DNA from 3 places in the Exiguobacterium sp. s145 genome. Region 1 is predicted to be linked to each of the others. Evidence: predicted binding sites of a transcription regulator. Region 1 holds the regulator's gene; each other region holds the start of a gene.

Region 1 (10,554 bases):
TGACGTGTTGCTTTTTTCGATGTCAGATCGTATGTCGGAAGGTCTGCTTCCCAGTTGCTCGGCAATTCGTTGTTGATCGCTTGAACAAGCTCAGCGTGCAATTCCGGATGTGCTGCTTTGTATTGTTCCATTTTTTCTGTCCATGCTGCTTCTGTATCAGCACCACGTTTTTCGATGCGCTCTTCGAACAAGTCTTTGACTTCTTCCGGCACATAGAATTCTTCGTGATCCCAAACGTAGCTTGCTTTCGTCAACTTGATTTCCGCGTCACCGAGTGGTGCACCGTGTGAAGCCGATTTCCCTGATTTGTTCGGTGAACCGAATCCGATGACCGTTTTGACTTCGATCAATGTCGGTTTTGTTGTTTCAGCTTTCGCTGCTTCGATTGCTTTTGAAATCGAATCGAGATCCGTTCCGTCTTCGACACGGATGACTTGCCAGTTATACGCTTCAAAACGTTGCTGGACGTTTTCCGAGAACGATTTATCAAGGTCACCGTCAAGCGAGATATCGTTTGAATCATACAGAACCACGAGTTTACCAAGACCTAAATGTCCTGCGAGTGAAGCCGCTTCTGCTGAAACACCTTCCATTAAATCACCGTCTCCGCAAATCCCGTATGTGAAATGATCCACGACGTTTAAATCGTCACGGTTGTATTTCGCTTCGAGGTGACGCTCTGCCATCGCCATACCGACAGCCATCGCGATGCCTTGTCCGAGTGGACCAGTCGTCGCATCGACACCTGCTGTGTGACGGTATTCCGGGTGACCCGGTGTTTTTGAGTTCCATTGACGGAATGACTTCAAGTCATCCATCGCAAGATCGTATCCTGATAAATGGAGGAGTGAGTAGAGAAGCATTGAACCGTGTCCTGCTGAAAGTACAAAACGGTCACGGTTGAACCATTCTGGATTTTTAGGGTTGTGGTTCATATGATCCGCCCATAATGTAAATGCCATCGGTGCTGCACCCATCGGCATTCCCGGGTGACCCGAGTTCGCTTTTTGTACTGCATCAATTGATAAGGTACGAATCGTATTTACTGCTAATAATTCTACTGTTGTCATGTTCGTCAAAACAATCATCCTCTCTCTTTTTCACAAATTCCTTCTCATTTTAGCATACCCGCAAATGTGATACAACTTTTCTAAATAGTATGTCACATTAAAATGAATGCGCTATCTATTGCCGTTTTCTTACTACTTTCATGATACACATTACGAACTTTTTATCAAAAAAAGCTATGTCACTCATCCCATTGAGTGACATAGCTTTTTCGTTATTGTTTATTGCGTTCTTCTTCTTGTGCCTGCTTCAATTTTTCAGGTGTTACGTCCGTTCCTTCTTCATCGACGATTTTAATGCCCATCATCTGATTTTTGAATGAACCGCGGAATGCTTCGAGATACGCTGTCCGTAATTCTTTTTGTTCCGCCGTTTCCGCATCTGTTAGCGGTTCGACTTTTGATTTATTGGCCAGTTCATTAATCCGGTCTAATTGTTCTTGTGATAACATGATATCCCTCTTTCTGTTGACTCAAATATGAGTTTTAAATCGTAATCCTACTGTAAAAGACCCACTAAAAAAAAGCAAGTTTGATGCGCCGCTGACGCACCAAACCTGCTTCCTTATTCATACGTACTGATGACTTCTTTATATTCCAGATAACGCCGGTTGACGGTCGCTTTCGAAATGTCGTGTCCCATGCCTCTCAGCGTCACGGCGATGTCCGCAAATGTCAGCCCTAACTCACGTAAGCGGACGATTTCTTCGATTGGCACTTCTTTTCGGCTCCGTCCGGCGTTCTCGCCTTGCCGATTGAGATTTTGTTCGGGACGGAAGCCGTTTTCAACAGCTCGCCGCATCCCGCGGGCAATCTTCGCATTATGCAGTTTCCGTTGATACTCTTCGACGAGCGATACGATCTCAAGCACCATCGCTTCAGCGTCCGCCAGTTTATACTCGCCATCCGATTCCATCGTCATCAGTTGAACCTGATGTTTTTGGAACGTATGTAAAATGGCGATTTTGGCATTCCCGCGTCCGATCCGCGTATCATCCGTTACGAGAACGGCATCCACCGCTTGACGTGTGACGTAATCAAGAACGGATAACATCCCTTCCCGGTCAACGTCGTAACCACTTTCTTTTTCCGTGATGATATCCACGACTTCAAATCCTTTTGTTGCAGCGAGTCCCGACAGTTCTGATCTTTGCCGCTCAAGCGAGCTGTCCTGTGCTTCTTTTTCCGTCGAGACGCGACAGTAGATTACTACTTTCATCGTACTTCACACCCCTGTTCGTTCATTGACAACTTTTACAGTTTGTCATTGTTGCGCGATTGGTACAACGATTTTGTTTTTCGAAATGACATGTGTTGTCTTTAACTCATTATTCTCAATCAACCATTCGACATATTCTTGGTCCGTCATTGAACCGTCGTTGTATACTTCCGCTACCTGTTCGACGGTCGCGTTCTGGTCTACTGTAACGGAAGTCGTTAACAGCTGTTCGACCTTTTCATCTGGGCGAGGCGTTAAGAGAAAAAGAATGAAGGCAAGGCTGAGCGTATAAAAAACAATGGAAAAGGCATGGGTACGGATTGAATGCATCATGATGAATCCCTCCAAATTAAAATGATTTAGAATAAACGTTCGCGGAACAATTGTTCGCATAACTCATCTTAAACCAGGAACCGGTGTTCGGTCAACATAAAATGTCGAACAATTGTTTGTACGCTCATTTGTTCTATGTTATAGTAATTTTAGAAACATGTATTCCTATAACCTTCAAAAACCAATCCGGAAAGAGGTGGCAATTCATATGCGGAAAATGTCGAAACGACAACAAGAAATCCTTGACTACATCGTTGCTCAAGTGAAACTGAAAGGGTATCCACCTTCAGTTCGTGAAATCGGTGAAGCTGTTGGTCTTGCTTCAAGCTCAACGGTACACGGTCATTTGGATCGTCTAGAAAAACGCGGACTGATTCGCCGTGACCCAACAAAACCACGTGCGATTGAGATATTGCTTGATAAACCTGAAGAAAATCATGAAGCCATCGTACACATTCCTGTCATCGGGAAAGTAACGGCCGGTTTTCCTATCACAGCCATCGAAAATATCGAAGAACATTTCCCGCTTCCTGCACATTATGTCGGGAACGAAAATGTCTTCATGTTGACGATTGACGGTGAGTCCATGATCAATGCAGGTATTCTAGACGGTGACCGGGTCATCGTTCGTCAGCAAAACACAGCAGAGAATGGTGAAATCGTCGTGGCTATGACCGAAGATAGCGAAGCGACAGTCAAACGGTTCTTCTTAGAAGATCAACAAGTACGTCTCCAACCAGAAAATGACTCGATGGACCCGATGTATTTCGATAACGTCTCGATTCTTGGCAAGGTCATCGGCGTATATCGGACGATCCACTAAGCGAGGGACCAGCGTAGCTGGTCTTTTTTCATGCCTTCTGGAAATGTACATGATACAGTCAATACCGTCGCTCTAACCGGCTACGTTGCGTATTCGGTCGCAACGCAGCAGACGGATTGGCTTCCAACCGCTGTCGGCATCGCCGTCGGCACCCTTTGGCTTTCACCAGACCTCGATTTGAAGTCTGAACCTTACTATCGGCACGGTCCTTTACGTGTCCTTTGGATGCCTTATGTCAAAATCATGCCCCACCGGTCCATCTGGTCACACGGATTGATCATCGGTGACCTGATCCGCCTGTTGTACAGCGCCGCTTTCGTGATTCCACTTCTGTTTTTGGCGCTGTATCTGAAACTTGTTGAATCAAGCACAGTGGATTCCTGGTTTGCGGCCATGCCGGCTTTTATCATCGGTGTTATGATCGCCAGTACGATACATATCGTTCTTGATCACTCCAGTAGCTTCTTCCGCACAAAAAAGAAACGGAAAAAGCGTCGTTAAAAATCCTTTGTTCATTGAAAAATGAACAAAGGATTTTTTTAATATCCATTTCTCATTTTTTTAAACATAAATTAAGGAAATTTTAATTTGAAGTTTTGAAGTATTTGTATTGAAAACGTTCTCAATTAGATGTAGGTTTAAATGGAAAGACCATTATTTGCTTTAATCCAAAGGGAGGGTTTTTGCATGAGTAACTTTACAAGTGAGCTGATTGGAACAATGATTCTGATTTTGCTCGGGGACGGAGTCGTTGCAGGGGTTGTCTTAAGAAAGACAAAATCTGAGAACGGCGGTTGGATCGTCATTACATTCGCTTGGGGTCTCGCCGTTATGACAGCAGCATATATCGCTGCTTCAAGTGGTGCCCACCTCAACCCTGCATTGACATTGGCGCTTGCCATGAATTCCGATTTACCGTGGGCAGACGTACCTGTCTACATTGCCGGTCAATTAATCGGAGCATTCATTGGTGCAGTACTCGTTTGGCTTCATTATATGAAACACTTTGAAGCGACTGATGATCAAGCAGCAAAACTGGGTGTATTCGCGACAGGTCCAGCGATTCGTCATACACCGTCAAACCTGATTTCAGAAATCATCGGGACATTTGTCCTGGTATTCGGAATCCTGTCATTTGGTCTGACAACATTTGGTGACGGACTGAAACCATTCATCGTCGGTCTTCTTGTCGTCGTCATCGGTCTCTCGCTAGGTGGTACAACAGGGTATGCCATCAACCCGGCCCGTGACCTCGGTCCGCGGATTGCCCACGCTATCCTGCCGATCAAAGGAAAAGGTTCATCTGACTGGAGTTACTCGTGGATTCCAATCGTCGGCCCGATCATCGGCGGTGGAGTAGCCGTCTTGCTGTATCAACTGCTACAAAACTAATTTTGTTTGACACCTACATCTCAAGGGGGATTTTAGAATGGAAAACAAGTACATCTTAGCACTTGACCAAGGAACAACAAGCTCGCGTGCCATCATTTTTGACCATGATGGTCAAATCGTGAACTCGGCGCAACGTGAATTCAAACAATACTTCCCGCAACCGGGCTGGGTCGAACATGATGCCAATGAAATCTGGGGCTCTATCCTCGCCGTTATGGCGGATGCACTTGGAACGGCTGATATCAAACCAAGCCAAATTGCAAGTATCGGAATTACGAACCAACGTGAGACAACAGTCGTGTGGAATAAAGAAACCGGCAAACCGGTTTATCATGCTCTCGTCTGGCAATCCCGTCAAACATCCGGTATCTGTGATGAACTGAATGCGCAGGGACTCAATCAAACATTCCGCGATAAAACAGGTCTCCTGATTGATGCCTACTTCTCAGGCACGAAAGTGAAATGGATTTTGGATAACGTCGAAGGCGCACGGGAACAAGCGGAAAATGGTGAACTTCTCTTCGGAACAATCGACACTTGGCTCGTCTGGAAGTTGTCTGGCGGTAAAACACATATCACAGACTATACAAACGCTTCCCGGACGTTGATGTACAACATCTACGAACAAAAGTGGGATGACGAGTTGCTTGAAATCCTGACAGTTCCAAAATCAATGCTGCCGGAAGTCCGTCAATCAAGCGAAGTCTACGATAATACCGTCCCGTATCATTTCTTCGGTTTTGAAGTTCCGATTGCCGGAATCGCCGGTGACCAACAAGCGGCTCTCTTCGGACAAACTTGCTTCGAGCCGGGTGAAGGAAAGAACACATACGGTACAGGTTGCTTTATGCTCATGAATACTGGTGAAAAAGCTGTTTCTTCAGACCACGGTCTGTTAACAACCATCGCATGGGGCGTCGACGGCAAAGTCGAATACGCGCTCGAAGGATCGATTTTCGTTGCCGGTTCTGCCATCCAATGGTTACGTGACGGCTTACGGATGTTGAAAAATGCGAAGGACTCGGAAGGTTATGCCTTAAAAGTTGATTCAACAGAAGGCGTTTACGTCGTTCCTGCATTCGTCGGACTCGGTGCCCCGTACTGGGATAGTGACGTTCGCGGCGCAATCTTCGGCTTAACACGCGGAACGGAGAAAGAACATTTCGTCCGTGCGACTCTTGAATCCCTTGCTTACCAGACACGTGATGTCTTGACGGCGATGGAAAAAGATTCAGGAATCGAATTGAAAACGTTGCGCGTTGACGGTGGTGCGGTTTCAAACGACTTCTTGATGCAGTTCCAGTCGGATATCTTAGGTGTACCGGTTGACCGTCCGGAAATCAATGAGACAACAGCTCTCGGTGCTGCCTATCTCGCCGGTCTCGCAGTCGGTTACTGGAAAGACAAAGCAGAAATCAAACAACAATGGAAACTGAACCATCAGTTTAAACCAGAAATGAAAGAAGACGATCGCGAACAGCGTTATGCCGGATGGCAAAAAGCGGTCGAAGCAACCATGGCGTTTAAACCAAACAAAAAAGAAGTCAACGCCTGATTTCTTTACTGGTATTCCTTCGTGGAATACCAGTTTTTTTGTTTTCCCTAAAAAAACAGGTTCGCTTCCTCTTCGGAAACGAACCTGTTAGATCGGACCACTTGTCTTACGAAAATTCTGCTTTGATGCCTGTTACGATATCATCCAGCGATTTTGATTGACCACTTAAGACCGCTGCCAAAAAAGCGCCCTCTACCAGCGGTGCTTCGACGAACTGAACGTTCCGGTCCCCACTGTATAATTCTAAGGCCAGTTCCGCGTTCATCGTCGCCGATCCGATATCCGTCAAAATTAAGCCGTCATCGTTCAACTCATTCATCGTCTCTTCAATTCGGGACGCATCGGTCCCGATACTGCCGTCCGCCAGCCCTGCGGCAAGTAAAATCGGTGTATCCGGAGCCATTTCAGCCAATAGTTCCTTTAGTCCGGTCGCAAGCTTTTCACTATGGGAGACTAAAATCAAATTAATCATGACAAGACCTCCACAATCGAACGTAATAACAGTGAACTTGATAATGCGCCGGGATCCTGGACACCAACTGTTGCATCCCCAAAATAAGAAGCCCGTCCTTTTGTCGCCTCACGTTCTTTTGTGTCTTCCAATGCTTGATCGAGTGCTGCGTTCAGATCACTTTCGCTTTCCAGCGCTTCGTAAAACGGTGTCCAAATATCGACCATCGTTTTTTGCCCGAACTCCGACTTCCCGCGCATTTTGATTCCCTCTGCCGCTTCTTTAAAGGCCGCTGCGAGTTCCTGCCCTTCGACTTCTGTTTTCCCTTTGAACGCTCCGGCAAATTTAACGAATGCTGTTCCGTAAAGGGGACCGGACGCACCACCTACCGTTTTAATTAAGGTCATTCCGACTTGTTTCGATAAGACACCCAGATCTTCGTACTCCTCTTGCGCTTCAAGTTCTTTTTGAACGGCTTGGAAGCCGCGGGACATATTGATACCGTGATCCCCGTCACCAATCTCCCGGTCAAGGTCCGTCAATTCATCCTTATGTTGTTCCAGTTCGGTTGCTGCTTTCAGCAGTGCTTCACGCAATTTTTCGGTTGTTAACTTCATCTGTCTGCACCCTCTTTTAGTTAGAATCCAATCGCGTTTGTTTTGGCATCCAGATAGCCGACGAGTTCATCATCCACCGGAAGCAAGGTAATCGAAAATCCGTGCATTTCAAGCGATGTCATATAGTTGCCGACGAACGGACGAACAATCTCATATCCTTTAGCCTGTAATTGTTCCGCTACATATTTATATGTGATGTAGAGTTCTGATTCCGGTGTTCCACCCATCCCGTTGACCATGACTGCCACTTTTTTATCCGTCACTTCGGCTGTCAGTCGGTCGAGTAATTCCGTTACAATCGCATCAACGGATGCAATCGGTTTGCGCTCCAGACCCTTTTCCCCGTGAATCCCGATACCGATTTCCATCTCATCCTCATACAGATCGAATCCGGGTTTTCCGCTTTCCGGCATATAACACGGTGACAACGCCATCCCGATGGAACGGACGCCCGCAATGACCTTCTCGGCAACGGCTTTGACTTCAGCGAGTGACTTACCTTCCGCTGCCGCAGCCCCTGCGATTTTATGAACGAAAATTGTCCCCGCGACGCCGCGTCGGTCTTCTTCTTTTTTAATGGCGATATCATCCCGGACGATGACCGTCTCGACTTCGATATCTTCGAGTTCCGCCAGTTCTTTAGCCATATCGAAATTCATGACATCACCGGAATAGTTTTTGACGACGAGCAATACCCCTTTTCCTCCGTCAGCTGCTTTGATTCCTTCGAGCACCATGTCCGGTGTCGGAGAAGTGAAGACTTCGCCGCAAACAGCAGCAGCAAGCATACCGTCCCCGATAAACCCGGCATGCGCCGGTTCGTGCCCGCTTCCCCCTCCGGATACGAGAGCGACTTTCCCATTCAGCGGTTCTTTCCGTTTGATGACATTGACTCCGTCGACTTTTGCATAAAGATCGGGATGTGCTAAAACGAGACCTTCCACCATATCTGAGACAAACCGGTTTGCATCTTGCATTAATTTATCCATCTTGAAAGCTCCCTTGTCTAACGAATTTTGCCGTACCACTTAGTCTTTACCACAAATCGGGACGACTTATGTCAAGGAAACATATGAAAATATTGACCAGTTCGTTTCCAATCTGTTTGGAGGATGCTATGCTGAAAACACATCATCATGAGAGGAGTCACCGTCTATGAACGCTTCGTTTCAAGCAGGAATCAAAGCCTGCCTTCCGACCGTCCTCGGTTATCTTGGCATTGGCTTTTCTGCCGGCATCGTCGGTCGGGCAGCGGGTCTCAGCCCACTCGAGATCGGCTTGATGTCACTTTTGATTTATGCCGGAGCGGCCCAATTCATCATCACCAGTCTGTTGCTGTTAAACAGTCCGTTCTCTGCCATCATCTTGACGACATTCATCGTCAACTCCCGTCATTTACTGATGAGTATGACGCTCGCACCGCGTGTTAAAAGCCGGCATCATTTAGACCGGTTTGGAATCGGCGCTCTCTTAACGGATGAGTCATTCGCCGTCGCCATGAATACCTCGCTAAAACAGCGGATTGATGCGAACTTCATGCACGGTCTAAACCTGACCGCTTACTTGAGCTGGATTGGTTCCACCGTGCTCGGAGCACTCGTCGGCAGCTGGTTCCCGGATCCGGAACGGTTCGGTCTCGACTTTGCTTTAACAGCTATGTTCATCGGTTTGTTGTACCTGCAATTTGAAAGCGAACGGTCCCGCATAGCTTTGAACGGTCTATTACTCGTCTTTGTCTTTTTGTTGTTGTACATATCGATGCGCTATCTGTCCCCGGAACTCGCCGTTTTATTTGCGACGATGATAGCCGCCAGTATAGGAGTAGTGATCTCACGATGGAAATCCGTCTAGAACTGTTTGTCTTGTTTGCCGCTTGTGGTCTTGTCACATTGATTCCGCGGATTTTACCGTTTCTGCTTATGCACGGACTGACCTTGCCGCGTTTATTGACCGATTGGTTATCCTTTATTCCGATTTGCCTGCTGAGCGCACTTTTCTTTCAAAATTTATTGATTGTACGAAGCGGGGAGTTCCCGACACTTTCCTTGCTGCATCTCGCAGCAGCCATACCGACAGTCCTCGTCGCCGTCAGCAGTAAAAGTCTTTCCTACACCGTCATTACCGGTGTCCTGTCGATGGCGTTGCTCCGATTTTTCCAATGAGGATTGCGCACCTCTCTCTAAAAAAAGACGAGAAAAAACGGATGTCGTTTCCGCTTTTTCTCGCCTTCTGTTCATTACATTCTTTCTCTATTACGCCGATACGTCCGCATAGTCCGGCGTCTGTTCAAACTCGCGTTTTGCGAACGGACAGAGCGGCAAAAGTTTGACATTTTCTTCCCGTGCCCACTCGACCACTGCTTTGACCAGTTGTTCGTCGATCTGTTGGTTCCGATGATTCGGATCAACATACGTGTGATCAATGATCCATTTGCCGCCCTTTGTATCACTGTACGTGATCTTCCCGACAGCTTGCCCCTCCTGATACGCTTCAATCTTTTGATTCGCTCGTTTCAATTCCATCAGGCTTCCCTCCGTTCATATGATAAGGCGCCGCTCGGACAGCCGTCGACGACCCGCATGACATCTTCAACCGGTGCACCGTCTGCTTCGATCCAGGGTCGCTTTTTAACATCAAAGACGGTCGGCAGACTCTTGACACAATGACCGGAATGAATACAGACTTCGGCATCAAAATAAACAGTGATTTCTTTCCCTTCGTATGCCTTTTTCATTTGAAACGCCTCCTTAGATAGAGAGTTCGCTGTCATTGTTTCGAATTCCTTCACACAAAAAAACGCCCGAACCAAGTTCGGACGTTTCAAGAGATTAGAACAAGACCATGTACTGATCGCGTTCCCATTCCGTGACTTGCGTCCGGAACATATCCCATTCGATTTCTTTCAGTTCAACGAAGTGCTCTGCGATGTGCTCGCCGAGTGCGTGCATGACGACGTCATCCGCTTTCAGGACTTCGAGTGCGTGGCTGAGTGTTGACGGAAGATCGTCAATGCCGTTTGCCACACGTTCCGGTTTGTCCATCACGTAGATGTTACGGTCGATTGGAGCCGGTGCTTGGAGATTGTTTTTGATTCCGT
Region 2 (10,554 bases), on a different contig from region 1:
AGCCCCTGTTTTGCTTCAGTCAGCGTCCCTGTCGTCCGAAACGCTTCCTGAACGAGGACGAATCCGCCGAACAGACTGATGGCCGGTGCGCCGCGGACCCGTAATTGTTTGATGGCGTCAATCGCCTGCGCCAAGTCATGAATGATTTCATAATGTTCTTCTTCCGGAAGACGGGTCTGATCCAAAATCGTCACCGTCCGGTTTTCATAGATGATGCTCTGAACGAATCGGCTCATCGGCTGAGTTCCTCCGTCAAATCGAAGTTTCGTAAATCAGTGAACGTCTTGCATTCGGTCCGGCGTTTGATCAGTGCCACTCCAAGACGTAACGCATGCCGTTTCCGCTCGAGTCGCTCTGTTTCATCAGTGATGCTCTCAAGGTCGGCGACCGGTGCGAGTCCGATCGTCCGTCGGATCAATTCACAACCGGCAAAGCCAAGTGCGTCCTGTAAAATCGTGCTGAGGACATCGTCAACAAGCCCGTCCGCTGAACGGAACGGTTCGGCGGCTTCCCGTTCCCATAACGCTTTGAACGTCGAAGCAAAGGTCAGCCAAAACGTGTCGATATCCTTGACCCGTGCTTCCCGCAACTCGGCATAGTTCGGATACGCGGCAAAGCAGAGATGCGCGATGAATTGTCCGACATCAAAACCGAACGGTCCGTAAAAGGCGAACTCGGGATCGATGACTTTTGTTTCATCGGCTGAAGCAAAAATACTTCCGGTATGTAAGTCCCCGTGCAATAACGCATCGCCCTTCGTGATGAACAATGCTTCAAGCTTCGCGACTTCCCGTTTCAGCTCCGCGTCGTTCCAAATCCGGGCGACCTCCGCTTCGAGTCCTGCTTCAATCGCATTCGTTTCCGCGTCATAAAACGGATCCGTAAAGATTAATTTTTCCGTGATATCACAGAGATCCGGATTATAGTAGTTACGCGCCACTTGTTTTTTTGCGACCGGTCCAAGTGCAAAATCCGATGTATAAAACAGCGTCCGCGCCAAATACGAACCGATGTGTTCCGCGAGCAACGGATACTCCTCCCCTTCAAGCAGTCCGCCCCGGACGATTGTCAGGTGCGACAAATCTTCCATCACTGTGAATGCTTCTTCTTTGCTCGCATGGTAGACATGCGGGACGAACGGAACGGCGACTTTCGCGAATTCTTTTAGGGCCGATTGTTCAATCCAGGCCCGTTCGAGCGACAGCGGCCAGCTTTCGCCGACGACTTTCGCATATGGTAACGCCTGCTTTAAAATCAGTCGTTTTTCTCCTGCCTGAATCCGGAAAACGAGATTTAAATTCCCGTCGCCGATTTCTTCTGCCGTCACCGGTTCATTGCCGATCAAACCAATTGTCCGGACCCGTTCAATCGCGTCCTGTACTGTAAATGCTTGATACCCCATTCTGTTTTCCTCCTTGGTGATCACACGAAAAAACGCCTCTTTTCGTCAAAGAAAAGAGGCGCGGCAGAATATTCCGTCCTCTTATCTCTCAGACGAATGTCTGTTGGATGTAGCACCGTGCCGGATGGTCGGTTGCTGCGGCGTCTTCGGGCCAATTCCCTCTGCCAACTCACGATAAGAGTCATATGTAGTTGTCGTGTGATTGATGTTGATTTGAATACTACGTGCGTTGCTAGCCGTCTGTCAATTCCATTTTTTAGTGAAGTGGCTTCAAAAACGGAACCGTCTATAGAAGAAGTATTTTCAAAAAAATAAATTTTCAAAATATAGTTTGACAAGTGACGAATCTCATGTAAAAATTGCAATTAGATTTCACAATTTCATCCAATTCTTATCAAGAGCAGACGGAGGGACGAGCCCTACGATGTCGCAGCAACCGACCACTTGGCACGGTGCTAATTCTTGCAGCTATTACGCTGACAGATAAGAGTCCACGCGCAATTTTTCATGGTCTCTTGTCATTGACGAGGGACCATTTTTGTATTCTTCAACAAGGGAGAGACAGTCGATATGACGTATATTACCGCAACCTACCAACTCGGAACGACGGATCAGTTACCAAAACGGGCAGAACAAATCGCGCTCGGTTTGACCGTTGGTTCGTGGACCGATTTAAATCATTTGGAACAACAGCAGCTTGAATCGTTCAAAGGACAAGTTGTTCATACGGAAGAACACGACGGAAAAGGCTACATCACGATCCGTTATCCGGAACACAACGTCTCCCGTGACTTTTCAGCAATCTTAACGACAGTCTTCGGCAAACTGTCGCTCGACGGACAAATCAAATTAACAGATTTACAGCTTCCGGCTTCATTCACCACTGACTTCCCCGGCGCCAAATTCGGCATCGAGGGCGTCCGTCAATTGATTCAAGTCCACGACCGTCCTCTGTTGATGAGCATCTTTAAAGGCGTCATCGGTCGGGACCTCACCTTTTTGCGGGAACAACTCGAAGCGCAGCTCGCGGGCGGCATCGATCTCGTCAAAGATGATGAGATTCTATACGACAATCCGTTGACACCGGCACTTGACCGGGCACGGATCGGACGTGAAGTCCTGAATGCCCATTATGAAAAAACCGGCAAACGGGCGCTTTACGCGATTACGTTGAGTGGTCCCGTCTTCGGCTTAAAGGATCAGGCGAAACGTTTGATCGAAGCCGGTGCGACCGCTTTCCTGCTCAATACGTTTACATATGGACTCGATGTCCTGCGCGAATTGGCGGCTGATCCGGACATTTCCGTTCCGATCTTTAATCATCCGGCCTTAAGCGGAGCCTTAATCGCAAGCCCCGAATACGGCATTGCAGCCCCTGTTTTACTAGGGACTTTACCGCGGCTGGCCGGTGCCGATTTGACGTTGTTCCCGTCGCCTTACGGAAACGTCGCCCTCGCCAAAGACTTGGCGCGCGGAATTGCCGTCGAAGCGACACGGATCGGAGAAACGAAGACGATTCTTCCGGTTCCCTCGGCAGGCATTCATCCCGGTCTCGTCGCTCAGCTCGTTCATGATTTCGGGACTGATTCCGTCATCAATGCCGGTGGCGGCGTTCACGGTCATCCGCAGGGCGCGGCGGCCGGTGTGCTCGCTTTCCGTCAGGCCCTCGACGCAGCACTTGCCGGTGAATCTTTGACGAGTGCCGCAACGCGGCAGGAAGAGCTTCGGGTCGCCCTCGACGCCTGGGGGATTACGAAATGACGATCCGGATTTTATGTGACTTTGACGGGACCGTGACTGAACACGACAATATCATTGCGTTGATGACAGAATTCGCTCCCCCGGAAGCGTTTGAACCGTTGAAAAAAGGTGTCCTCGATCAATCATTGTCCATCCAGTCCGGTGTCGGACAGATGTTCCGGTTGCTCCCCTCGGATCGCAAACAGGACTATATTGATTTTTTGGAACAGCGGGCTGTCATCCGTCCCGGCTTTAAGACCTTACTCGCCTTTGCCAAATCGAACGGGATTGACTTTGCGATCGTCAGCGGCGGAATCGACTTTTTTGTCCAACCGATTCTTCAAGAGTTACTGACAGATGAAGCGATTTACTGCAACGGCAGTGACTTCAGAGGGGAGACGATTCGTATTGAGTGGCCGCACACTTGCGATGCAGCATGCAACAATCAATGCGGGTGTTGTAAAACGTCGATTGCCCGGAAGCTCAAGCAGGATGGCGATATCATCGTCGCGATCGGTGACTCCGTGACGGATTTTGAACTAGCGAAACAAGCGGATCATGTCTATGCCCGCGATTATCTGATTACGCTGTGCGAACAGCACGGTATTCCGTACACGCCGTTTGAAACATTTTACGACATTGTGGATCATCTGCAGACAACGGAGGTGTACGCATGACATTTTTGACACGATACGAAGAACTCCGCGCCATCAAACAAGAGTTCGCAGCGCGGGACTGGTTTCCCGGTACAAGCGGTAACCTCGCTATTCGGACAAACAGCAGTCCGACGGAATTTCTTGTGACGGCAAGCGGGAAAGATAAACGGCAAGACACGCCGGACGATTTTGTCCATGTCGACGCGACCGGTCAATTGATCGGCGACGAGCAAAACGGACGTCCTTCCGCCGAGACGTTGCTGCATGTCGAAGTGTTTAACCGGACGACAGCCGGCTGCTCGCTTCATGTCCATACCGTCGACAACAACGTTATTTCGGAACTGTACGGAGACCGCGGGGAAATCCGGTTCCGCGGTCAGGAAATCATCAAAGCACTCGGCCGTTGGGAAGAAGATGCGGAAGTCATCGTGCCGATCATCACGAATCATGCCGACATCCCGACTCTTGCCGCTGACTTTGCCAAACACATCCGGACCGAAAGCGGCGCCGTTTTGATTCGCAATCACGGGATCACCGTCTGGGCACCGACTGCTTTTGAAGCCAAAAAACAGTTGGAAGCCTTTGAATTTTTGTTCAGCTACACTTTAAAACTGCAAACGTGCCGACAGGCGATTTATTAAAAGGAGGAATTTACAATGGCAACAGTACTTTTCCAAAAAACAAACGAACGGTATACGGATCAAAACGAGGTATCTGCTTTTCTCGTTTCACGTGGTGTCCTGTACGAACAATGGGATGTCTCGAAGCTCCCGGTAGAACTGGTCGATACGTACACGTTGACGGATGCGGACAAACAAACGATCCTTGATACATTCCAACCGGAAATCACCGATGTTTCGGAACGACGCGGTTATCAGACGGCTGATATCATCTCCCTGTCTGACGCAACACCGAACTTGGATGAGTTGCTCGTCAACTTCCAAAAGGAGCATCACCATACGGATGACGAAGTCCGGTTCATCGTCAGCGGGCACGGTGTGTTTGCGATCCAGGATGACGAAGTCGGCTATTACAACATTGAGTTGAACCCGGGTGATTTGATTTCCGTACCAGTCAACACACGCCATTACTTCACGCTCCAAGAGGATCGAAAAGTTGTGGCGGTCCGGATTTTCGTGACAACGGACGGCTGGGTTCCGATTTATGAGAAGGATCCGATTGAAACAGCAAACTAAGAAAATATCCTGAAGACAGACGGTCCGAATCATCCGGCCGTCTGTTTTTTCGGTCCTATTCCTATCCTACAAACATACCGCTTGTTTCCCCTTCCTCCTATATAATGAAGAAAAGACTTATTTTAACTGGAGGTCACGTGTATGATGATTCGCCCTGTTAAGGAAGACGATTTAAAAGACATCCTTGCCATCTATAACGAAGGCATCGAAGACCGGATCGCGACGCTTGAAACGGATACGAAGGAATTGTCTTTCATGGAAGACTGGTATCGGGAACGGACACCCCGTTATGCCGGTTTTGTGGCGTATGAAGGAACAACGATTCTTGGCTTCATCTCACTTGACCCTTATAACCCTCGTCCCGTCTATCAATCCGTCGGTGAACTGTCGATCTACATCACCCGGACCCATCGCGGACAGGGCATCGGGCGTCAGCTGTTACATGTCATCGAAGAACACGCGATTACACAAGGTTTCCATAAGTTGATTCTGTTTACGTTCCCCTTTAACAAAATCGGTCAAAAACTGTACATCCGGTCCGGCTTCCGGATTGTCGGAACGTTTAAGGAACAAGGTATGCTCAACGGATATTATGTGGACGTCCTGGCGATGGAGAAGCTGCTCCCGAAAACCATCGACGATCAAATATGATTAACACGGCGTCTGAATGGGAAATGAACGAACAGTGAAACATTCCCAACCCGAAAGGAAGACTGCCCGTGGATATTCAACAGATCCGTAATGCAACACTCGTCGTCACCTATGCCAATCAAGTATTTTTGATCGATCCGTTTCTCGGTAAAAAAGGATCTCTTCCGCCGTTCGGAGAGACGCCGAACGCCGTTCCGAATCCGCTCGTCGACTTGCCCGTTGATGTCTCGACACTGCTTGATCCGGATGCGATTTTCGTCACCCACCTCCATGCCGATCATTTTGATGAGACAGCAAAAGAAATTCTGCCGAAACAGATTCCGCTGTATGCACAAAACCAGGCGGATGCAGCGACAATCCGCGAAGCCGGATTCACGAACGTCTCGTTGTTTGAAAACGGACTGGCGCTCGGTGATATCCGCGTTTACCATACGTCAGGCCGGCACGGTGTCGGGGAAATCGGTCAACGGATGGGCACCGTCTCCGGTCTCGTCTTGACGCACCCGGACGAACCGACACTTTACATCGCCGGTGACACGATTTGGTGTGAAGAAGTTGAGACGGCAATCGAGCAGCATGCGCCTGACATCATCATCGTCAACAGCGGCGCGGCACAATTTTTGACCGGCGAACCGATTACGATGTCCCAGCGTGATTTGCTGGCTGTTCATCAGGCGGCGGCTGAAGCGACCATCATCGTCTCTCACCTCGAGTCGGTCAACCATTGCCTGTTGCGCCGTGATATGATTGCTGATTTTCTGGCCGCCCACCATCTGTCCGCTCATTTTCTCATCCCGGATGACGGTGAAACCATTTCCTTTTAAACGAAACGAAGTCCACTCTCCCGAATATGACGGGGACAGTGGACTTCGTTTTTTTTTACTGGTTAACCATGACTTGGAATGACGAGTCCGAGTAACCGGGCAAAGGTGATAGCCTGGCTTTCCGTAACGATGGCCCCCGGCAAAAAGCGTGGATCAATCGTGATGCCGGATAAGTCGGCTTGTCGCAAATCCAGTCCTTTTAATGCCGTCTCGACCCATTGACTTTCCGACAAATCAACTTCATGCAGTCGGAAATCGATTGGCTTCATTTCAAAGAAATGACTTTCCCGCATCGATGTCTGTTCCAGTGTGACATGACGCAACGCCGTCCGGATGACTTGGGCGTAATTGGCCTGACAGTCTTTGATTGTTACGTGATCGATCGTGTTCGACTCAAAATGAATTCCGGTCAGGCGGCAATCCTCAAAAACAACCCGATGAAAACGACTGTCCTGAAACTGACATCCTGTCAGGTCACATTGTTCAAAACGGACATTTTCAAATGAAGCCCGCTCAAAGACCAGTCCTGCAAACGAGACATTCCGAAAACAGACTTGATTGACGTCGAGCCGTTCCGTCAGTTCGACCGGCAACGTCTCTTTCTCATACAACGTTTGATACAGATACGGATCATCGATTTCGACATCCGCAAAGGTTTCCGATGTCAACTGTTGCGGTAACTCGGGTAATTGAATGATTTGTTTTTTCATGTACTTCCCCTTCTTTCCTTTACATCGCATTCACCTTTTCCAGTGTAGCAAAGATTGACTCTTTTTTTATTTTTTTGATTTGAGACCGCTTGAGACCATGATATAGTCAAATCAAAAATAAGAACAAACGTTCTTTTATGTAGTAAGGAGTGTTTTCTATGAATCCGATCCTACCTTTTCCGGACCGACGGATTTTTTGTGTCGACAGTGTCTCTTTTTATGCCAGTTGTGAATGCCGTTATCGAAATTTACCTCCTTTGACGACAAAACTTGCTGTCGTATCGGACTTAACCCGATCCGGATCGGTTATCCTTGCGGCCAGTCCCGCTTTAAAACAACTCGGAATCAAGACAGCTAGTCGTCTTTATCAGATTGAGCAGTTGCCTTATCGTGAGCGGAAACAGATTGTGCTCGTCGAACCACGGATGCTGGCATACATGAAAACATCGATCGAAGTGCTGGACGTCTTGCATCAGTTTGCGCCGCCCGACGCAATCCGGATCTATTCAATTGATGAAAACTTTGTCGACATGAGCGGAACGGAACGGCTTTTCGGATCAGACACGGAAACAGCCTGGAAAATTCAGACGGCAATCTGGCAACAGACCGGCATTCCGGTCCGGATCGGAATCGGTCCGAACAACGTCATTGCAAAGCTGGTCCTCGATTTACGCGGAAAACGTGAAGGTATCGCACAATGCGGTTATGCGGATGTCTCTCGGTTGTTGCATGATTTTCCGGTCCGCAAGATGTGGGGCGTCGGACGGATGATGGAGCAACACTTGTCGGTAATGGGAATCCACACCATTGGGGACCTGGCAGCAGCCCCGGTCGAAGATCTGCACGAACGGTTCGGCGTAATCGGGGCAGAACTTTGGCACCATGCCTGGGGAATCGACGGTTCTCCGACAATCATTGATCCGATGACCTTGTTCCGGACTGCACCGGATACCAAACGAACGATCGGACATGGGGTGACCCTGATACGTGACTATTACCAGTACGAACAGATTCGTTTAGTTCTCGCCGAATTAGCAAGTGATGTTGCGGCACGGGTCCGTTTTTCCAATCAGGTCGGTTGGACGGTCCATCTTGGCGTCCGCTACTCTCGACATGTCGCCCGTGACGGCTTTTCAAAACAGCTCCGATTGCCTTATCCGACCGCCGATGAACGGCTGTTATTACGTCATATTCTTCAATTGTTCGAACCGAATTGGCTCGACGGTGAACCGGTTCGCTTTCTATCGGTCGCTCTTGGACAACTCACCCCGGATCAGGGAACACTTCAATTGTCCTTGTTTGAAGACAATACAAAGGTCTGGCGCCGAAAACGGTTATTAAAAGCCATCGATCACGTCAATTTACGTTACGGTAAAGGAACGATCCGTTTGGCGGTGTCATTCCTCGATACAAGTGTCGCGAAACGCCGGCTCCGATTCGTCGGCGGACATCCGGGAGGTGATTTACATGACACGTTATCGTGACCGCGGAAATCTCAAATGGCTTCCCTTTTTGATGCCGGAACACATTCAACTCCTCAAAGCCTACTATCTTGAAACACATCAAATCGATTTTCCTGTCATCGATGAACAATTGCAGTATCCTTGGCAGTTCTTACTCGAACAAGCATTAATAGAAGGAATCGAGCTCGAAATCACGTATTATAGTGAAAGAGGCTATGTCACGACATCCGGATTCATCGAGCAGGTTCACCGTGAGCGCGCGTACCTTGTTTTGCGCGGGTCCTCACGGATTGAAATTCCGCTCGGACGAATCATCCGGATTGAAAACGGGTAGAAGAGACAGAAGCTGCTGTACGATACGCACTTATTTTAAGAATTGGCATTGAAAGAAGGATTGATTGATATGATGGAATGGTTTACCGGACTTCCGGTCGTCGTGCAAGCTTTGCTTGCCGGCATGATGACCTGGGGATTAACGGCACTCGGGGCCGCACTTGTCTTCGTCTTTACGACGATTGAAAAACGGGTCATGAATATGATGCTCGGCTTTGCGGCCGGTGTTATGATTGCGGCTTCGTTTTGGTCATTGCTTGCCCCGGCAATTGAATTTACGGAAAAAGACGGCGGGATTGCCTGGTTGCCGGCTGCAATCGGTTTCCTCGCAGGTGGTTTTTTTGTCCGCTTGCTGGACTTCGTAACTCCCCACCTCCACTTATCCGCCCCGCTCGAAACCGCTGAAGGTCCTTCGACCGGTCTGAAAAAAACGACGTTGCTGTTTCTCGCGATTACGCTCCACAATATCCCGGAAGGACTCGCGATCGGGGTCGCTTTCGGTGCTGCCGCTTTGAACATGGATGGCGCGACCGTTGCCGGTGCCTTGACACTGGCGCTTGGAATCGGGATTCAAAACATGCCGGAAGGGGCGGCCTTGTCGATTCCGCTTCGCGGAGAAGGCATGTCACGTCGGCGTGCCTTTAACTACGGACAATTGTCGGCGATCGTCGAACCGATTGCTGCCATGGTCGGTGCTGCTGCCGTCTTCTTTATTCAACCGCTTTTGCCGTATGCCTTGGCGTTTGCCGCCGGCGCGATGATTTTCGTCGTCGTCGAAGAATTGATTCCTGAATCACAGGCTGAAAACGGGTCCGACTTGGCCACACTTGGTCTGATGGTCGGTTTCACGGTCATGATGATTCTCGATGTCGCTCTCGGTTGATGGAACACGAAGAAAACCTCTCCCATCTTTACGCGGGAGAGGTTTTTATTGTGCATCCATTCTTATTTTCGTAAAATCCGCATCGCGTTTAAGACCGCGAGCACCGTTACACCAACATCGGCAAAAACAGCTTCCCACATCGTCGCAACACCAAAGGCGCCAAGCAATAAGAACACGCCTTTGATACCAAGTGCAAATGCAATGTTCTGATAAACGATCCGGCGTGTCGCCCGGGCAATCCGAATCGCTTCGACGAGCTGTTTCGGTTCATCCGTCATCAGGACGACGTCTGCCGCTTCAATTGCGACATCACTTCCGAGTCCACCCATCGCAATCCCGACATCCGCCCGCGTCAACACGGGAGCATCGTTGATTCCGTCGCCGACAAACGCGACCCGGCCGTTCGCTTGATACAAGATAGCTTCTAATTGTTCCACTTTTTGATCCGGTAACAGTTCCGCCTTCACTTGCGTTATCCCGATTTGTCGCCCGATCCGCTCCGCCGTTTCCCGGCGGTCGCCGGTCAACATGATTGTCTGACGAATTCCGAGTGCTTTCAGCCCGTCCAACGCTTCTACCGTCGTGTCTTTAATACGGTCGGCAATCCGGATAAATCCAAGGTAGCTGTCATTTTGGGCCACATGTACGTAGGTCCCGTCTTCGGTCTGATCGAGCGGCGTCAAGCCGAGTTCTTTG
Region 3 (10,554 bases), on a different contig from region 1:
CTGACAGATGGTACAAAATGACAGCGATGACAGCGAACGCACACAGACCATCGAGTCCGGGCATATATGTGGTCGAACGGTTGAATGATTTCATAAGTAAGGAGCTCCTTCATGGCTGTGCCTAAAGAATGACATTCTCTAGTGTATCGAATTCCATTTCCGAAGGAGTGTCGAACCAGTAACAACAAAAAAAGATGAGCTCAATTTTTTTGAGTTCATCCTGTACCGTCATCCCTCTTTATAAGCATCCGGCAAGACAACCGAGACGATAAACCGGTTTTGTTCCGACGTTAGTTGCATCGTCCCGTTGTGCCGGGCAACGATTTGTTCGATGATCGACAGACCGATGCCGGATCCACCATTGGACCGTGACATGTCGGACGTGACGAAAGGGGTTGCCAGTTCCGTCAGTTGATGCGGCGTTAAGGTCTCCGGGATAGCATTGGAGCAACGGAAGGTCAAGTGACCGCTTTCTTGGAGCACTTCGAACGACAAATCACCTGTTCCGTGAAGTGTCGCATTACGTACAAGATTTTCGATCAAGCGCCGCAACAGGTTCGGGGCAGCTTGAACGCTCAAATGAGCCGGTCCTGCGTACCGATAAGTCGTTTCCGGGTGACGCGCGCGCAATAGGGCTTGGGTAATCGCCCCGTCACCGGCGCCGACTTCGATGATGACGTCCGGATGATCGGCGACTGCCCGCTGTGCCATCATTTGTGCTAAACGGGGACTGCTTGGGGCAATCGCGCCAATCGTTTTGGGTGATTGGATGGCTTCCTTTAAAAAATCAAACATATGAAACCTACTTTCTTCTTAAGTATATCACCGATGATACAGGTCATATCTTTCACAAACAGGAGAGAATTCTTAAGTTTGTCTTAAGAAAACATCCGTGCCTGATTTTCGGCGACATGACTAACGGCAAACTCGGTATACTGAGGAAAAGAAGGGGAGGGACACGTGATGAATACCTTACCGGAAACGGATTATTATGAAGCGCTCGTCCGTCGTGATGGTTCGTACGAGGGGACATTTTTTGTCGGGGTCAAGACGACGGGGATTTTTTGCCGGCCGACCTGTCCGGCACGGAAACCGAAGCAGGAGAATTGTGAGTTTTTTGAGACGGCGAAAGAGGCGTTACTGGCTTCGTACCGGCCGTGTTTACGCTGTAAACCGCTCGCTTACCCGGGGGACAGTGAGGTCATCACCCGCTTGATTGCAGCGGTCGAAGCAAATCCCGAAAAACGCTTCAAAGACGCCGACTTTCGTGAACTGGGACTCGATGCCTCGACCGCACGACGGCAGTTCAAAAAAAGATTCGGGATGACGTTCGTCGAATATGCTCGGTCACGCCGGATGGGACTGGCGATGAAGGAAATCCGGAAGGGGCAACCGGTCATCGAGGCCCAACTGGCAAGCGGTTATGAATCGAGCAGCGGTTTCCGCGATGCCTTTGCCCGCATTTTGGGCGAGACACCGAAACGTTGGAGTGGAGCCTATCTGCAGGCGAAGTGGCTCGATACGCCGCTCGGACCGATGCTGGCGATTGCCGATGAAGGAGGACTGCATTTACTCGAGTTCGTCGATCGACGCGGACTGGAACGGGAAGTGGAACGGTTGCGGCTGACAGCCCGGGCTGTGATCATTCCCGGCGACGCCCCGGTGTTTGAACAGGTGACGGTTCAACTGGAAGAATACTTTGCCGGAACGCGCGACCGATTTGATCTTCCGCTCGTTCTCTACGGGACGCCGTTTCAACGGCAGGTCTGGGAGCAATTGTGTTTAATTCCGGCGGGCGAGACAATTTCGTATCAGGAACTGGCCGTCCGTGTCGGAAATCCGGCAGCCGTCCGCGCCGTCGCCCGGGCGAACGGCGCCAATCAGCTGGCGATTCTCATTCCCTGTCACCGGGTCATCCGGCTGACCGGAGATCTTGGCGGGTACGCCGGCGGCTTGGCACGAAAAGCGGCTTTATTAAAATTAGAACGGACGAAGAGAGGATTGAATCATAGATGAGTTTGATTAAAGATGTCTTTACGGACGAGTGGCTCGACCGGTTGGGCAAGGCGTTAAACGCTACCGATTTCAGAAAAACGGTGCAACAGGAGGACTGGGAGGAACTGGCGTTTAAACAACGGGTCCGTCGGATTGCGACCCGACTGGAACATCATGTACCGGCTGAATTTGAACAGGCGGCGACCCGGCTCGAGACGATTGCTCCGGACTTTCCGGGATTACCTGGAATTGTGTTTCCGGATTATATTGAAATTCAGGCGAAACACGGCGACTGGGACCGGGCTATATTGGCGCTCGAACGATTAACACCGCATTCGACATCGGAATTTGCCGTCCGTCGGTTTTTGCTCGATGATCAGGACCGATTTTTAGAGGTGGCGACGCGATGGAGTCAGTCGAGTGACGAACATGTCCGACGTTTAGCGTCGGAAGGAACCCGTCCGCGTTTGCCGTGGGGACAGATGATTCCCTCACTGATTGCCGATCCGCGACCGGTCCTGCCGATTCTCGATTCATTGCTTGAAGACGACGCCTTATACGTCCGAAAAAGTGTTGCCAATCACTTGAATGATATCGCAAAGACCCATCCGGAACTCGTCATTGAACGATTGGAGCGGCTCGGAACGCATTCGCATACGGACTGGATTTTACGGCATGCCTCACGAACTCTGTTGAAACAAGGCCACCGGGATGTCTTAAAAGCCTTTGGTCTCGTTACGCGGGGAACCGTGACCGTCGACGAACTGACGGTCACACCGACACTGGCAATTGGCGGAGAACTGGCTTTTTCCTTTCACGTGACGACAACCGAACCGCAAGTCCTACGGATTGAATATGCGATCGACTACGTCAAAAAACGGGGGACGAGTCAAAAAGTCTTTCGGATCAGTGAGCGGCAGGTAACGGGACGGGAGACGTTTGCGAAGCGGCAGTCGTTCCGGAATTTGACGACACGGGTCCATTATCCGGGAACACATCAAGTGACGATTTTAATTAACGGAGAAGCCTATGCGACGACGGAGTTTGATGTCACGAAGGAGGAAACAACATGAAAGGTCGCCATCCGGACTTTACGACATCCCGGTTATCGATTACAGCTACGGATACTGCCAACGGATGTATCTGGGTACTGAAGAAAAGAGAGAACGAACAGGTCGCTCTGATTCAATTAACCGGTCAGCAGCTCAGCTCTGACGCAATTGATCCGTCCGACCGTGACGGCTATATCCAAGAAGCCTTGACCGTCATCCTTTCGTATCTCGCGCGGACGTTGCTGTTGCCATTCGTGACAGGAGAGGGCGGAGAAGCAGAGATTTGGCTTGAGAATGGATTTTATAAGGACGGTCCAGTCTTTCGTCGTGACTTGACGCATTGAAGTGGTGAAAATCATTAAACAAAGAGAGCCAAGAATCGTCTTTCCACCACTCGCTTTTCTCAGGCGGAACGCAAGCCGCGGTCGTCCTCGGACGACCGGGTCTCGCCTGTTCCTGACGGAAGCGCGCTTCCTTTTCCTGTAGAAGTCGAGTGGAGTCGACGATTTTTTTGAATCGATCAAAATAAAACCGTCTCTTCAGAAAATAAGCTTCTGAACAGACGGTTTTTCGTGTGCAGTATTAAGGCTCTGAAATGCCGTTTGCGAGTAACAACATAAAGGTGATGACGGATAACGACAGTAAAAAAGCAATGTTCGCTAAGATGCTAAACCATTTGACGTAGCTGTTCTCCGATCGAAGCCCAAGCACCAGTAAAACGATGTATCCGATTCCGACCAGGAGGTTGAGTCCGATCGGTACCCACAGGCTGAGATTCGGGAAAAACCGTCCACTCAGCAGGTAGGAAGTCAGCATATTGAACAGAAGCAAACCAAGCGTCAAGAAAACCGGCAAATACGTCTGCTTGGACTGGGTCATTGTTCGACCAAACGTGTCGACCAGTTGAAGTGTCGGCAAATGGCGTCGGCACTATCGGCGGCTGATCGTCCCTCGGTATCGAGCCTTAAGTAATTCGGATACGGCAACTCTCCCGGGAGTGAGTGCGTCCGGTATTGTTCAGCTGTTTCGAGCAAGTTCGCTTCCGACGCGGCAATATCCCGTTTCGTAAACTTATGTAGTAAGCGGTTTTCCGTCTGATTCCGGGCAAGACGGGTCGACAGGGCAGCTTCAAGTTCAATGATGAAGACCTCGGCACCGGCTTCTTCAAACAGTTGAACGGTCTTTTCGATGAATTCGATACCTCCGCCTTCGACGCCGAACAGGCACAAAAATGTAAAGATCACCCCTTCGAGATCACTGACGGCCATCTCTTTAAACATCTCCCGCCGGATCAAGTCCTTCAGCTTATGGTGCGCCGGCTTCGTAAAGTCAAAGTACGGATGCAACAGGTCAATCGTCTGATGGTTATGGAATAATTTCATGCTCGTTTTTTGTTCGAGTTCCTGACCAATCGTCATCTTGCCGACGGCTTGCGGACCAAGTAACATCACAAACTTCATCCCTGACACCTCTTCCTTTTTTTGTTAATACTAGCACAGAAATCCGGAGTGTTCCTATTAGAACGTTTGTTCGTAAAATGATATAATGGCAATAGGAAATGTTGCTGTTTTTTCGACCGAATGGAGGTCATTGATTATATGGAACACTGGAAGATGGTAGACGGTTATGAAGGGATGTATCAAGTTTCAACAGCGGGGAATGTCCGCTCGCTCGACCGGATCATCGAGACGAGTCGTGGTGTTAAACAACGGCGACATGGCGTTGTCTTGCGACCGCGGATCAATCAGGAAGGCTACCGGAAAGTGACGTTGTACAAACAAGGACGGGGAGAACGGTTTTATGTTGCCGAGCTTGTCGCCAAGGCGTTTCTCGATTCCGAGGCCGTGCACGACCGGATTATCCGGGCGGACGGTGATCGTCTAAACGATCAGATCGATAATCTGACCGTCAAACCGTCTGTGAGTCAAGCGTATGCGTCGCTCCTCGACGAGTTCGACTTGTTATTGACGCAACATATCGAATTGTCGCCGCGGCAGATTCGGGACATCCGCTACCGCTATCAAGCAGGACAGTCGATTCGCCGGTTAGCGATGGCGTATCAGGTGACGGAAAACCGGATCCGTAACATCATCGATAAGAAGGAAGCCCAGTATATTAGTTAAACAAAAAACAAACCCTGTGCTTTTGGCACGGGGTCTGTTCGTCTTTACTGGGACGGACCGACAATCGTCCTGTTAAGAGACTCAATTTGTTCACCGATGATGTGACCGTGCTGTTTCAGTTCCTGTTGCCGGGTACTGTTGGCCTGAATATTTGCTTCGAGTGATTGGCTGTAGTGGGTCAGCTCAAGCAGAATCGTTTCAATCAGTTGGAAGTGTTGCCGAATCTGCGGCTGTACCGAATAGACGAGCGTACGGTCCGTCTCGACCTGGACGAGCGCGGCTTCAATCTGTTGGGCATGATCAAGGACGGAAGCAATCCGTCGGGTGCTCTGTTCAAGCTGTTCGTGTGTCGTCTCGATTTGGGTCGTCATCTGGACAACATCTTGTTCGATCTGCCCGATGCTGGCCGTCAAATCCCGGTTCGCCTGGTTGATGTGATCGATACTTCGTTTGATGTCGAGCGCAAGTGACTCGACTTCCTTGGCGACGATGACGAAACCGCGCCCTTCTTCGCCTGCTCGTGTTGCTTCAATCAAGGCATTCAGCGATAAGCGGCGTGTCGCTTCCGCCACCTGTTGGATGTAGAGGATCGAGGCATGCATTTGTTGATTGCGTTCGGTCGCTTCTTCCAGTGACTGTGACGTGTTGACAGACAGGGTCCGTAATAACGTTGTATCCTGTTGCAATGAGTCGAGGATTCGATGACTCGTCGTCGCTTCGTCATTAAAGGAGCTGACCCGTTGATGGCTCGTTTGGATCGACTCGTCCATCGTCGCGAGTGCTTCAATCGAGGTCGTCAACAGTTGCCCGGATTCCGTGATGATTTGTTCCATCTGCGTCGACTGGTCCGTCAACGACGTCGCCACTTGATGGACGTCAACGATAGATTCATCAATCGATGCGAGTTGGGACGAAAAACCGGGTTGAGTTGCCTCCAGTCGTTCGCTCGCAATTGCGATTTCTTGCGTCAAGTTCCCGACTTGCTGCATCAGTTGGTTGTATTGGTGCGTCAATTGCTGTAATTCAAACGTCGTCGTTTTGATGCTGATCGGTTGATAGGTCCGCCGTGCATATGCCTCTTCAATCTTTAAGGACAAGACCGACAGCGGAGCCAGTTGTTTTTTGATTCGGGCACGGATCAACAGACTGACGAAACAGAGGACAATGATTCCGAGCACACCGAGTTTCAAGGCCAGTGCCTTAGCGGGTGCGACCAACCGTTCCTGATCGACCGATAAGAACAGGACATCATTTACTTCCGGAATCGACATGGCGAGAACGAACCGGTCGTTACTCGTAAACGTCATGACGCGTGCTTTCTTCAATTGTTGCGTCACGTCTTTTTTTTGTTGTGCCGTCAACGCCAACGGTTGAATAGCTACGTTTTTAGTTGCGAGCGACTGAATGGCCGCATCGTACTCGTCCCTTGCCATATCGGCGAGCTGTTGATTTTTTAATCGTTTGATGGCGCGTGTCCGTTCCTGTTCGTCTTCCGGATACGCCAAGTAGATGGAGCGGATATTGGCATCAAGCATCGTCATTTCGCGTTCAAACCGTTCGCTGACGGACTTCGTCGACGCGCGGTAGAGTTCTTCAACGCTTAAAGCACTGATCAGTAACAGTCCCGCCGCGACGATCGGGATCAGCCAGTTGTTTAATTGTTGGGCCAAGAGTCTTTTTTTCTGTGTAGGTTGCTTCATTTGTTTTATCGCCTCCATGCTTCCTATCGGAAAGGAAGGAGGCATAATTTATGAAGGTAACGTAGCGTTCTTGTAAAGGTTCAGCGCACAAAAAAGGACATCCGAGGATGTCCACTGTCAGCTGGCATGCGACAGGTAAGTCGAGACGAAACTGGTCGTCATCTGCAGGAGCTGTTGTGTTTCTTCTTTTGGTTCTGACGTGACATAAATAATCAGGGCAGCGGCGACGGCGACAAAAATGATAATGACAAGAATGACGAAGAACGGCATCTTGCTTTTCTTTTTTTCCTCTTTCATATCCATGATGCGATTACCCCCTTATGAAGTAGAAACGGTCTCTTTGAAGTGATTCCCTGATGAAAAAAATGGAAACCTGTTAAGCTACTTGAAACAGGTAAGAAACAGTCCGATAAAGAACTATAACGTATAAGGAATTTGTTTTACGTAAGGAGCGTACAGCATGTTGAGTCAGTTTAATCAGTTTCTGTTAAATTTTTCGTTATTGATCACCTCACTGTTATTTGCCTTTTTACCATTACGCCACGTCAAACGAATTTCACCGGCTTCACCGGTCAAGCTTCGTATTTTGGTCGGATTCATTGCCGGATTTATCAGTGTATTGCTTGTCCTCAACAGCATTACGTATGATGGCGCCAAAATTGATTTACGGCTTGTCGCGCTTGTCACGGCGTTTTATTACGGGGGGTGGGTCAGTGGCGGCATTACGACGCTAGCGATTATTGGCGCCCGGTTTGCCGTCACGCCGCCGGGGGCTTACGAAGGGTTGCTCCTGACCGGTTTAATTTGTATCGCTTTACTTATCACGGCAAGCATTTACCGTCGATTTGCGTCGCATACACTCAAAGATTATTTAGTCTTGATCGGTATTGGGATCGGCTACAGTTTACCTGCTCTTTATCTATTAACGGAGACGTTTAACCGGTTTCTTGAAATCGCCTTGGTCTACATCATTTTCATGTTATTGGGCGGCTACGTGACGTATCGTTTCCTGCAGGAACTACGGAAACATTTCCAGTTCGTTCAGATGCAACAGGAACTTGCTTTGACGGATGGCCTGACGAATCTTGCCAACCGGCGGAAACTGGATGAGACGCTGTCTCACTATGACAAACATGGATTTGCGTTTTCCGTTCTGATTGTCGACATCGACTTTTTTAAATCGGTGAACGATACGTACGGACATGACGGGGGTGACGTCGTCTTGCGTCAACTTAGTCATCTGTTGCAACACTGTAGTCCCGACGAAGCCGTTGTCGGACGTTACGGCGGCGAAGAGTTTGTTGTCCTGTTACCGGACACACCGCTTAAAGAAGCCGTTCGGCTTGGCGAAACAATCCGTTTGGCCTGTGCCGATCAGCATTTTGTCTTCAGTACGTATCCGGCGTTTCATGTCACGTTATCGATTGGTGCAGCATCGTCGGATCAGGCGGACACATCGTTTGAAGTCGTTCAAAAAGCTGATCAGGCATTGTATCAAGCGAAACAGACGGGACGGAATAAGGTCGTCGCGCATAGCGAAGAAAACTAAACAAACAGGCGGGCTCCTCGGAGTCCGCCTGTTTCATGCTGCACGTAAAAATTATTCGCCGACCATCCCGTCATGGTCATTGTCCCGCATGTACGGATAGAGCCAATGATCATCCGTGATTGGCATCGCGAATCCGGCGTCTTTTGCTTCCTGGATTGTAACTTGTCCGTTGCCGTTCGCGTCGACGGTTGAGACGTCACCCGTTGCGTCCGAAGCTGGTTCCGGATCGGCAGGAGCTTGTACCGGTTCTTCTTTGTCTTCGGTCAGACCGAGTTCGGCATTCACTTCATCCGGATTGACGTTATCGAAATCATCGACGATTTTATTTCCACGTAGCGTATACGTATAGTGATAATGCGACGGGATTTGTGTGTTCGTATCCGGATACGTAATCGTCGCTTCGAAGTCCGTCACCTCACCGGCTTTACGGATAGTGTTTTCCATATAGGCCTGATCCCCGTGTCGGTTGAGCGTGCTGTCCTGCGGGGTGATGTTGTACGCATTTGAGACCCCGCCGAGCGAATCGGCGATGACGTGTCCCTCATCAAGTTGAGGACTCTCGACGCCGGGGACTTTTGCTTCGTCTGAATAATAGCGACCGGATGACGTCGTCTCCTCCGTATCATTTTGTAAGATGATTTTTTTCGCGATTACTTTAACGAGTTGGGCATGTTCGTTCGTAAACGCCCAATATTTCCGGTTGCCGAATCCGATATTGACGACAGCATTCGGTTCCCGATCACCGGACAGATCGCCCCCGTCGACGTTCAATTTTGTATAGCCCGAAAAAACGGAGTTCTTCGAAGACTTGGCTGTCGCCTCAGCAGTGGCCGTTTCGGTGTTCGCCGGTTTTTTCGTGACGGGTTTCTCAGAGGTTTGGTCTGCTTCGGCCGGTTTGGTTTCTGTTTCCGTCTGCTTCGGTGAATCCTTCTGAATGGTTGATTGGTCGGTCTTTGGTTCTTGCGAAGCTGTTTCTTCACCGGCACATCCCGTTAAGAGAAGGGTAGCCAGTGGTAACGCAAAGTAAGTAAAGGATAGTTTCATAGGTAGACTCCTTAAATGGCATGACATACTTGTTCATTTTAGGAATCTTTTATCCTGAATACAAGCTGATTTTAAATATCTAACTAAATGAGAGATATATTGGCAGGTAATTTATCAAAAGTAGTGTTTCAACAGATAGACATTTCATAATAAAAAACACGCCACTAAAAGTGACGTGTCCGGACGGATGACTGGAATGAAATGGTCAGTTCCATAGGAAGAACTGTCTTTAAGAGGAAATCAACTGTGGGAAAATCTGATACCGCTCAAAATCAGCGAGGATATTGGGTGCAATCTGTTGGCGGAGTGTCGATTCATCTGCCCACATGTAGGCGTCGTGCTCATCGGACAATTCGACGGTCCGAGTCGTGGCGGTGCAGAAGTAGACCAGCAAAATGACTTGGCGGTCCGGGTGCGTCATGAGACTCGAAGCATACGCAATCCGGTCGACGGTGACCGTTAACCCTGTCTCTTCCTGGATTTCCCGAATCAGGCTGTCTTCCGGCAGCTCACCGAAATCGATTTTTCCACCTGGGCATTCCCACGTTCCGCCACCGGAGTCGGCAGCGGCGCGTTGAACGATTAAACTGTGAGTGCCGTATTGAACGATCCCTTTGACGGCAGTTACGATGGTCGGCATGATATCTCTTCCTTTCTTTGCAGGAGGACGGGCGAAGGTCCTTCCTGTTGGACCAGTTGATTGTTCTTCAGATGAATCCCGGCTCGTTCCGGTAAGCCGTAACCGAAGGTGCTGTTCGTTGAACGGAACGCTTGTCGTAAGTTTGCCTCTTCCTGCCACGCGTCGTAATGGACGGAAACTACAGCATCCGTAAGCAGTCCGAGCCCGTTCAAGACAAGTGCGTTCCCGTCCCGTTGATCAATCGCAGGAATCCGGCATTCGTCCGGTGTCAGTAAGGCACCGGCGGAAAAGCCGGCGACCGGAACACCATGCTGAAACCGTTCCTGAATGAGAGCGCCGATCGGTGTGCCGACGATGAACTGTTGGTAACGCTCCGTTTCACCGCCCGAGATGACGATACCGGAGCTTGCTACAAGCTCGGCGAGTTGTTCGTCTGTCGGACTATCCGATA

The links. The regulator LexA, encoded in region 1, represses DNA repair genes until DNA is damaged. The targets are predictions, from matches to a motif close to CGAACATATGTTCG.
Positions count from the first base shown of each region.
Region 2: a site for LexA is predicted at 7,300-7,313, ahead of KNQ07_RS15395 (Y-family DNA polymerase). Genes of this name have one in related genera too.
Region 3: a site for LexA is predicted at 4,567-4,580, ahead of KNQ07_RS13150 (NUMOD4 domain-containing protein). Genes of this name have one in related genera too.

Region 1 is NZ_JACSMV010000003.1:42,087-52,640, forward strand. It holds gene tkt (transketolase) at 1-1,088, opposite strand, end outside; gene KNQ07_RS05235 (DUF896 domain-containing protein) at 1,283-1,519, opposite strand; gene KNQ07_RS05240 (YneB family resolvase-like protein) at 1,633-2,286, opposite strand; gene yneA (cell division suppressor protein YneA) at 2,332-2,619, opposite strand; gene lexA (transcriptional repressor LexA) at 2,828-3,442, shown strand; gene KNQ07_RS05255 (metal-binding protein) at 3,473-3,943, shown strand; gene KNQ07_RS05260 (MIP/aquaporin family protein) at 4,130-4,834, shown strand; gene glpK (glycerol kinase GlpK) at 4,872-6,389, shown strand; gene dhaM (dihydroxyacetone kinase phosphoryl donor subunit DhaM) at 6,496-6,861, opposite strand; gene dhaL (dihydroxyacetone kinase subunit DhaL) at 6,858-7,457, opposite strand; gene dhaK (dihydroxyacetone kinase subunit DhaK) at 7,478-8,446, opposite strand; gene KNQ07_RS05285 (AzlC family ABC transporter permease) at 8,613-9,308, shown strand; gene KNQ07_RS05290 (AzlD domain-containing protein) at 9,293-9,619, shown strand; gene KNQ07_RS05295 (GNAT family N-acetyltransferase) at 9,710-9,979, opposite strand; gene KNQ07_RS05300 ((4Fe-4S)-binding protein) at 9,979-10,191, opposite strand; gene glnA (type I glutamate--ammonia ligase) at 10,286-10,554, opposite strand, start outside.
Region 2 is NZ_JACSMV010000030.1:1,239-11,792, reverse strand. It holds gene mtnA (S-methyl-5-thioribose-1-phosphate isomerase) at 1-236, opposite strand, end outside; gene mtnK (S-methyl-5-thioribose kinase) at 233-1,402, opposite strand; SAM riboswitch class I at 1,481-1,583, opposite strand; SAM riboswitch class I at 1,791-1,892, shown strand; gene KNQ07_RS15430 (2,3-diketo-5-methylthiopentyl-1-phosphate enolase) at 1,973-3,163, shown strand; gene KNQ07_RS15425 (2-hydroxy-3-keto-5-methylthiopentenyl-1-phosphate phosphatase) at 3,160-3,819, shown strand; gene KNQ07_RS15420 (methylthioribulose 1-phosphate dehydratase) at 3,816-4,439, shown strand; gene KNQ07_RS15415 (1,2-dihydroxy-3-keto-5-methylthiopentene dioxygenase) at 4,455-4,994, shown strand; gene KNQ07_RS15410 (arsinothricin resistance N-acetyltransferase ArsN1 family A) at 5,136-5,645, shown strand; gene KNQ07_RS15405 (MBL fold metallo-hydrolase) at 5,714-6,469, shown strand; gene KNQ07_RS15400 (pentapeptide repeat-containing protein) at 6,532-7,179, opposite strand; gene KNQ07_RS15395 (Y-family DNA polymerase) at 7,338-8,663, shown strand; gene KNQ07_RS15390 (YolD-like family protein) at 8,647-8,976, shown strand; gene KNQ07_RS15385 (ZIP family metal transporter) at 9,046-9,858, shown strand; partial or broken gene KNQ07_RS15380 (heavy metal translocating P-type ATPase) at 9,921-10,554, opposite strand, start outside.
Region 3 is NZ_JACSMV010000020.1:37,868-48,421, reverse strand. It holds gene KNQ07_RS13185 (acyltransferase family protein) at 1-94, opposite strand, end outside; gene KNQ07_RS13180 (sensor histidine kinase) at 229-795, opposite strand; gene KNQ07_RS13175 (bifunctional transcriptional activator/DNA repair enzyme AdaA) at 964-2,016, shown strand; gene KNQ07_RS13170 (DNA alkylation repair protein) at 2,013-3,068, shown strand; gene KNQ07_RS13165 (hypothetical protein) at 3,065-3,391, shown strand; gene KNQ07_RS13160 (hypothetical protein) at 3,630-3,965, opposite strand; gene KNQ07_RS13155 (DEAD/DEAH box helicase family protein) at 3,923-4,507, opposite strand; gene KNQ07_RS13150 (NUMOD4 domain-containing protein) at 4,646-5,170, shown strand; gene KNQ07_RS13145 (methyl-accepting chemotaxis protein) at 5,215-6,870, opposite strand; gene KNQ07_RS13140 (hypothetical protein) at 6,988-7,173, opposite strand; gene KNQ07_RS13135 (GGDEF domain-containing protein) at 7,331-8,419, shown strand; gene KNQ07_RS13130 (DNA/RNA non-specific endonuclease) at 8,471-9,463, opposite strand; gene KNQ07_RS13125 (NUDIX hydrolase) at 9,693-10,103, opposite strand; gene KNQ07_RS13120 (Type 1 glutamine amidotransferase-like domain-containing protein) at 10,088-10,554, opposite strand, start outside.